Regions from separate parts of the Pseudoalteromonas sp. SM9913 genome, predicted to be linked through region 1. Evidence: riboswitches for the same ligand, from Rfam matches in the RefSeq annotation. Region 1 holds a riboswitch; the other holds the start of a gene.
The links. Region 1 has a riboswitch for lysine ahead of lysC (lysine-sensitive aspartokinase 3). Riboswitches for the same ligand answer to the same signal wherever they lie in the genome.

Region 1 (4,429 bases):
TTGACCCAATGAATACTTTTGCGCATCGCTTACAAAATGTGGCTGCACGGCGCTGAGCATATTATCTACCCCATTTTTACGTATTAGCCCTAATACTTTTGCTACTTGGCGGGTAACAAGGTTATTACGGCGCAACTCTTCACGCAGTGGCATAAGCATATCGGCACTTTTACGTAAGCTTATCCGGCCAACTAAGTGCATTTCTAGAATTCGGGTACGCAATTGCTCAAGCATGCGTTTATCGTTGTACGCTTTGCCTGAACGTTCAATATGTTCTATTTGGGTGCTAATTTGTTGCTCAATTAAAGTAAAACAGGCATGAAAGTCGCCTCTAATATCCACCATTTCCAGCATGGGTTCTATATACTCATCAAACGCTTCTATCACGGCTTTATAGCGTTTTTGTAGCGACTGCACTGCATTATTAGATTTGGCTTGCTCAACAATATTTAAAATGGCGTTTTCGTTGTGTAAAAACAGTTTGATTATTTTACGCACCCGATCATCCATAATACGGCTAAAGCGGCGTAAATCATCAAAATCTTCCATTTCACCGGCATTAGATAGCCGATTACCTAAACGGGCCAAATCATCAACCAAGACACTAATTTCTTGTGCTAAGCCTAAATGTTCTTCTTGCAGTAAAAAGGTGGCAAAATCGGCAATGGCGCGGTTAATTTCCAGTTGTGACGATTTAGCCAGCGGAATAATAATTTCTTGATTTAATAACCGGTTGGTTTCTTTATAAATACGCTCATTATTCCACGTGGGTTGCTTTTGCTTAATGGCATTTTGAAGATCTTTAATACTAAAGTCGGCCATTTTAAAGCGCTTAAATAATAGCTCTAATACACCCCAGTGTTCATTTAGGGTATTAAGTAGCTTTTTAGCTGGGATCATAAGGCGTTGCAACTTCCTAGTATTCGTTATTTTATATTTCTCGAACTTATATGGTATTCGTTTTTGCGACGATTTAATAATAGTTTTTACACCCGCTTAGTGATAGTATCCGCGCCGAATATAGGCACATAGAGTTTGTGGGTATATTTTTTACATGGTTTCAATTTTTACTTAACCCCGAAGGTTGTTTAATATCATGGTTTCCTCGATTATCCTGACGCTGATAGCGATTGCATTCTTGCTTATCGTTATTGAGGATGTGATCCACGTTAACAAAGCCAAAACGACGTTATTTTTTGGTACACTTTGCTGGATTATCTCCTTTATTTTTCCTCTTAATGGGCAAAGCCCCGAAACGATTCAAACCCTCCTAGACCACAATATTTTAGAAATTGCTTCTTTATGGCTGTTTTTAATGGCCGCAATGACCTTTGTCGCCTATTTAAACTCTAAAGGACTTATCGAAAATGTTGTGAATCGGATTATGCCAACCAGCATTAGTGAGCGAAAGCTGATGTTTTTGGTGGGGTGTTTTGCGTTTTTATTTTCATCTATTTCTGACAACGTTACGGCCACGCTAATATCACTGGCAGTGATTATGTCATTAAAACTTGAAGCCAAAAAGTTAGTTAAGTACGCCACGCTTATTGTATTTGCTGTAAACTCCGGTGGTGTATCACTTATCACGGGTGATGTAACCACACTTATGATTTTCCTTGATGGTAAAGTAACAATTAGCAATTTATTACTGTTAATTGTGCCTGCGTTACTAAGTGTATTATTACTGGCTACTTTGTTATCAATTGGCATGAATAAGCAACTCGAGTTTAAAAAAACTAAATTTAAACGTATTGAAAAAACCGACATAACCATTGCGGTTATTTTCTTCACTACGGTTATTGCTACGCTTACATTGAGTGTTTTATACAGTGTACCGCCTCTGCTTACTTTTTTATTGGGTTTATCTATTATGTTTTTAGTCGCGCAATTTTTAATGCGCAAAAAAGACATCAACAAAGATATGATCGATTTTATACGCGACATAGAGTACGACACCTTATTGTTTTTCGTGGGTGTGTTACTGCTTGTTGGTGCGTTAAAAGAAGTTGGGGTACTGAGCCAATTTACTAATTTGTATACGGTAATGGCGCCAGAGTACGCAAACTACTTAATGGGTATTTTATCTGCAGGTGTTGATAACGTGCCACTAACGGCAGCGTTATTAAAAGCCGACATTGTAATGAGTCAACAGCATTGGTTGTCGTTTACGTATGCAACCGGTGTAGGTGGCTCTATGCTAATCATTGGCTCGGCGGCCGGTATTATAGCCATGAGTAAGGTAAAAGAGCTGACGTTTGCAAGTTACCTTCGCTTATCGCTGTATTTATTACTGTGTTACACCTTTGGTTATGCGGGCTCTTACTTAATGGGTAGTTTTATTTGATTTTATAGTAAAACGACTTGACAGCTAGACGTCTAAACGATAACTTTCAAAGCCGCACTCTTAGTGCGGTTTTGTTTTATTAGCCACAGGTTAATAATACATTCAGAAGAGGTGCGATACTTAGGTACTTAATGTGAGGCAACGACAGCCTGCGATCATTAAGGAGGGAAGTACTCGCCGAGGAAAATAATGGGTCGTTACCATTGTTTTTCGGTTTATGGGGCTGAATCCTCAAAACTGTCACCAATTTAGGTGGAGAGCTTCTGGCAGTAGATTTTTCTTATCTTTATTTCCTGCCAAGTTCTTCTTGTTTTATTGCGGTTTGGATGCCGCGAAAGGAGACGAAATGACTACCCAACCAGTGCCACAAAGTTCACAGTGCACAAAATCAGATTACATTGTTGCCAAATTTGGTGGCACCAGCGTTGCTAACTTTGAGGCGATGAGCCGTTGTAGCGAAATTATCGTAAACGATAAAAATGTACGTATTGTTGCAGTAAGCGCCAGTGCCGGAGTGACCAATCATTTAGTGGAGCTTTGCAAAGCGGGTATTGAAGCCACTAAACGCCAACAGCATATTGATGGTGTCCTTGCGATTCAGCAGGCTATTTTAAATGACCTGTCGTTAGATGAGGATTTAGCCCTTGGGTTTAATCAAACGCTTGATGCATTTCAAACGTTGGCGGCACAAACACTCAATACTGAGCAGCAGTTCGATGAGCTACTTAGCTTTGGCGAGCGTTTATCGTCGTACTTATTTACCCAAGTACTAAGGTTAAAGGGTTTAAATGCCACTCGTTTTGATGTGCGCCAGGTGCTTAAAACCGATAGCCAATTTGGTAAAGCAACACCAAATGTGGCCGCCACAGCGCAAGCCGCTCAAACACATTTAATTCCGCTGCTTGATGATAGCGTTATTGTGACCCAAGGGTTTATTGGTAGCGATGCAAACAATTTAACGACCACGCTCGGTCGAGGCGGCTCAGATTATAGCGCTGCACTGCTTGCTGAGGCTATTAACGCTAAAAGTGTGCATATTTGGACTGACGTAGTGGGTATTTTTAGCACCGATCCTCGTTTGTGTGTAAAAGCCACTCCTATTGCGCGTTTAAGTTTTGATGAAGCAGCAGAAATGGCGACCTTTGGCGCTAAAGTATTGCACCCGGCAACTATTTTACCTGCCAGTCGCAGCCATATTAATGTGTTTGTTGGCTCAAGCACAGAGCCAGAACTTGGCGGTACGTGGATTGAACGTGAAAAATCGCAGCTACCTGGTATTCGTGCGGTAACGCAACGTAAAAATCAAATATTATTAACCCTTAAAAGCCCAGAAATGCTGTTAGCCAGTGGCTTTTTAGCCCGTATATTTACTATTTTAAGTGAGTGCAATATTTCGGTAGATTTGGTCACCACTTCTGAAATTAGTGTGGCAATTACCCTTGATAATGCGCCTAATGCATCACGCCCAGAGCTAGATCAAGAGTGCTTGGATAAACTCGCTGAATTTTGCCATGTATCGGTTGAAAACAATTTAACGCTGGTAGCGTTAATTGGCTCTGAAATTGTTTTGCGCCAACATGAAATGAATTTAATGAAAGTATTATGTGACTTTAATATTAGACTCATTTGCCATGGTGCAAGTAAACATAACTTGTGCTTTTTAGTTGAGCAAAGCGAGTCTGATGCAGTGGTTCAAGCGATTCATAGTCGATTACTAGAAAGTGATTGCGCTGCGTAAATCGTTAATAGTTATTATTGAGCACCGCCAGTCGGTGCTTTTTTTTGCCACAACGCTAATATCAAACATGTCGTTATGTGCTCCAACCACGGTATTGCTACAAGCTGTAAGCTGAGTGTTATTAAGTTCGTTAAACACATTAGGGCTTAATAATTGAGCAATGGGGCGGCTGGTGGCTTTAGCCAGCGCTTCTTTTAATGTCCAAATCCTAAAAAAATGATGTGCTTGAGTTGTTATGTTATCTGTATTGGTTATTAAACTCACTTCGGCTGGGTGGTAAAAGTGTTTAGCGAGTTTATTAAAAGGGCGCTTTAAACTAATTTTTTCAATATCAAAGCCAAATTGAG
Region 2 (4,429 bases), 1.7 Mb from region 1:
AAATCTAAATAACGCTGAGCGCCAGTGCTGTTAATCTCGGGATAGTGTCTTTGAATGGCTAAGTCGGCTAAGTTTTTTAGGCTAGTAACGTCACCTTGAGTGGCTAAATATTGAAACGAGCCCACCCGAATATGACTGCTGGCGAGTCGGGTTACAATAGCACCTGGTTGAGGTGGGTTGCGATAAACGGTTTCGCCACTGCCAACCACGGCTAAACAACGCGTTGTTGGAATGCCAAGCGCGTGCATAGCTTCGCTCATTACGTACTCACGAATAGCTGGACCTAATGCACAGCGGCCATCGCCTCCGCGCGAAAATGGCGTAGCACCAGCGCCTTTTAATTGCAGATCCCAAAGCTGATTTTTATCATCGCTAATCGCACCGAGCAAATGTGCCCTACCATCCCCTAGTCGCGGTGAAAAGTGACCAAACTGATGACCAGAATATCCCAGTGCCACCGCAGAAATCGCTTGGGGTTCATTACCGCTAAATATATTTGCTCGAGAATCGGCACTCACCTGTATATTAAATTGCTTAGCTAGGGGCTCATTCCATAACAATAACTGTGGCGCTGTCACCTTGGCTGGATGATCGCTAATTGCAAACCCCTCACCAATGTCGGTATACCTTGGCACTAATTTCATGTTTAATCCTATTGTTTTTGGCTGATACCTACGCGATTGTCACCTACACCATAAGCGACAATTAAGCTTAGCTCTTGCATGCTTAAGCCGCTTTGCTGCTGCAGTTCATTAAAGAATGCCTGCGCCGCACTTAGTGACTTTTTAGTTTGTAATCCGCCATCTATAATTTTATGGGCACGCAAATAGCTTTCTACGTCTCTTGAAAGTAAAAAAGTATCTTTTCCTAAGGCGCGCAGCGCATAAGGGCCGGTATTACCACCAAGCCTTGCACCATGCTTTTTTAAATACGCCCACAAGCCAATAATATCTTCACTTGGCCAGTTAGCAATAAACTCACTAAAGCTGCCGTATTGCTCTGCAACTTCGTGGATCATATACGCATTTTCAGTAATAGTTTTTACTTTTTTATAGTTGCGTACAATCCGCTCATCACTGGCTTTTTGCTCAAGCATATCCGGTGGCATCATCAATAGTTTTTCAACATTGAAATCCCAGAAAACCTCTCTAAATCCGGCCCACTTACTGTTGATCACCGACCAATAAAAACCACTTTGAAAAACTTTCCGAGTAAATTCTTCTAGCCAATCATCATCACTTAATGTGACGAGTTGCTTTGTTGATAAAGGTTTTGCGAGTAACAACTTAAGCATTTTTTCAGAGCCCTTTCGCTCTACCGCTCGCTTATAAATATCACTAAATTTTTCCATCTGCTTAATACCTTACTTCGACAATAGTACTAGTGTACGAGAAAAGCAGCTAATACGTAATAACTGTCAATCAGGATGAATCTATCTATATTTAGTCACTTGACACCTAGACGGCTAAAGTGGTTTAATCGCCACACTTACCCTATTACATTGTATTTGCTGATTGATTTTTCAATAGCAAGTGCAAAGGGCTGGAAGAGGTGCGTTATTCAGGTAGCGTATGTTAGGAGCGCAAACTCCATTGAGCATACGTGAGGGGAATTAACGCCGAGAGGTAACACTTTTTTGTGAAAGGTTGCTTCGGGCGACTAGGCTGAATCCTAGCGACTGTCACCAATAACATATTTGGTGGAGAGCTTCTGGTCTTAGTATAATAAGGCCGTGCGCCCTATTATTTAAGCCCATTCGCTCTTCGAATTATAAACACATTCAAAGAGTCAGGCATCCTAAATACCCGCCAAAAACTCGACGAATGCCCTATAAGTTCGTGAGAGATGATCAACAACTTCAATATTAACAATTTCCATTTATGGACTGCGCTGATCACCCCATTTGATCAAAATGGCCTAGTTGATTACGCAACCTTAGACACCTTGGTGGCCGAACAAGAAGCCGCTAACAATGGCATTTTACTGCTAGGTAGCACCGGCGAAGGGTTAGCCCTTACCCTCAAAGAACAGCAAGCCATCGTAGAGCATGTCTGCCAATTACAGCCGAGCGTCCCCCTTATGGTTGCGGTAGGCGGTAGTAACTTAAAGCAACAGCTTGAATGGGTTAATTACTGCAACCAGCTGCCTATCCATGGTTTTTTACTCGGCTCGCCTTTGTATGCCAAACCCGGTGCAGTGGGGCAAACGCATTGGTTTGAAAGCTTACTCAATGCCAGTTCTCATCCTTGTATGCTTTATAACGTACCAGGACGTAGTGCGGTTAGCATTCCCATTGCAACCATTGAAAACCTCAAACAACATAAAAATTTATGGGCACTGAAAGAAGCCAGTGGCTCTATCTCTCAATTTGAAGCCTATCGACAAGCAGCGCCTGAACTAGCCATTTTTAGTGGTGACGATGCCCTCATGCCTTATTTTGCCCAAGCAGGTGCAAAAGGTTTAGTGTCGGTTGCAGCCAATGCATGGCCAGTGCAAACCCATGAGTTTGTAAAGCGCAGTTTAAGCGGCCAACACCCTAATCTTTTTGTCCAGTGGTCTAGTGCTATCAATAGCTTATTTTCAGTAGCCAACCCTATCCCAGTCAAAGTGTTAATGCATTTACAAGGGCGTATTGGCAGTCCGTATTTACGCCCACCTTTAACACACCTTGAGCTGACACACACAGATGACATTTCATCGGCAAACAACACCATTTTATCTTGGCATTAAATACAGGTTTTTATAATGAACTGGTTAGAACTATTAAATAATTTAGAAACGGGCGCGGTTCGCGCAGCAACACAAGACGAAAACGGCCAATGGCACGCTAACGTAGAAGTAAAGCAAGGCATTTTAGAAGCCTTTAAAAACGGTCAAAACACCGAGTTTGCTGGCGGTTTTGTTGATAAACATAACTTAGCGCCGCAAAGCTTTGAAGCCACAGCAGGCGTTCGCATGGTACCCGGTGGTTCAAGTGTGCGCCGTGGTGCACATGTTGCCAAAGGCACTATTATTATGCCACCTGCGTACGTAAATATTGGTGCATTTATTGACGAGGGCACTATGGTAGATAGCCACGCGCTCGTAGGGTCGTGTGCTCAAGTAGGTAAAAATGTGCATTTAAGCGCAGCGGTACAATTAGGCGGAGTACTTGAGCCCATTGGTGCCAGCCCTGTGGTCATAGAAGACGATGCATTCATTGGTGCAGGCTGTGTGATTGTTGAAGGCGTGGTAGTTAAAAAAGGCGCGGTACTTGCCCCAGGTGTTCGCTTATCTGCAACCATCCCTGTTTATGACTGCGTAAATGAGCGCCAGCTTGATAAAGGCGAAGCAATCCCTGAATACGCGATTGTGATCCCTGGATCTCGCCCTGCGTCAAACGATTGGGCGCGCGAGCAAGGCTTAAGCATGTCGTGTGCGTTAATTGTTAAATACCGTGACGAGCAAAGTGATGCGTCATTATTGCTTGAAGAGGTTTTACGTTAATGACCTTTTTGAGCACGCCCGTTAAAACCGCTATTGATAAGCTAGCAACTGAGCTTGATACGCCCTTTTTTGTTTATGATCTTGATTCACTAAACACACATTTAACGCGTTTAGTGGCACAAACCGAGGTAAAACTCTGGTATGCAGTTAAAGCGAACCCGTTATCTAGCGTGATCCAACGCTTAAATAACGCTGGTTTTAACTTTGATGTCGCCAGTAAAGGCGAGCTTGAGCAAGTCCTTGCTCAAGGAATTAACAGTGAACGCGTGCTCAACACGGGGCCTGCAAAAAGCCCTAAACAAATTAAGCACTTTATTGCGCGTGGCGTGCGTACCTTTGTGGCCGAAAGTCTCAATCAGGTACGTTGGCTCAACGAACAAGCGATTGCTCAGCAGTGCCAGTTGCAGGTTTTATTAAGGGTACAATTACGCTGGCCTGAGGGTGATAAAAATCCTTTAGGGGGCGATAGTCTTACTCCATTTGGCTTAGGGTGCGACGAGTGGCAGACGCTAAATACCAGTGATTACTGTGCACTTAATTTTGACGGTCTGCATATTTTTCAGTGGGGCAACATGCTTAGCAGCGACAAACTCGCTGAGCTGTGGACACAAATGATTACGCCGTTAAGGCAACTTGCTGAGGATTTAAATATTAACCTCAAGGTGCTGGATTTAGGTGGTGGTTTAGGTATTCCCTATACGCTTGATACGCCCAGTCTAAGTTGGGATGCACTCATAGAGGCGCTTGCAAAAATTAAATGCGATGCGGGGGTTACTGAGCTATGGATGGAACTAGGTCGCTACGCTGTAGGCGAATGCGGCCACTACGCCACACCTGTTGTTGAGCGCAAACTAAATTACGGCCAACAACAGGTGATTATGAGCGGCGGCATTAATCATTTATTGCGCCCTGCGGTCACCAGTCAAGATTTCCCTGCGCGTTT

Region 2: another riboswitch for lysine. It lies ahead of dapA (4-hydroxy-tetrahydrodipicolinate synthase); the one in region 1 lies ahead of lysC (lysine-sensitive aspartokinase 3).

The regions. Positions count from the first base shown of each region.
Region 1 covers NC_014803.1:1,889,204-1,893,632, reverse strand. The annotation lists gene PSM_RS08650 (hypothetical protein) at 1-900, opposite strand, end outside; gene nhaD (sodium:proton antiporter NhaD) at 1,097-2,344, shown strand; lysine riboswitch at 2,443-2,615, shown strand; gene lysC (lysine-sensitive aspartokinase 3) at 2,691-4,082, shown strand; gene PSM_RS08635 (4'-phosphopantetheinyl transferase family protein) at 4,059-4,429, opposite strand, start outside.
Region 2 covers NC_014803.1:206,421-210,849, reverse strand. The annotation lists gene PSM_RS01020 (protein adenylyltransferase SelO) at 1-644, opposite strand, end outside; gene PSM_RS01015 (DNA-3-methyladenine glycosylase I) at 653-1,351, opposite strand; lysine riboswitch at 1,539-1,718, shown strand; gene dapA (4-hydroxy-tetrahydrodipicolinate synthase) at 1,846-2,730, shown strand; gene PSM_RS01005 (2,3,4,5-tetrahydropyridine-2,6-dicarboxylate N-succinyltransferase) at 2,746-3,486, shown strand; gene PSM_RS01000 (PLP-dependent decarboxylase) at 3,486-4,429, shown strand, end outside.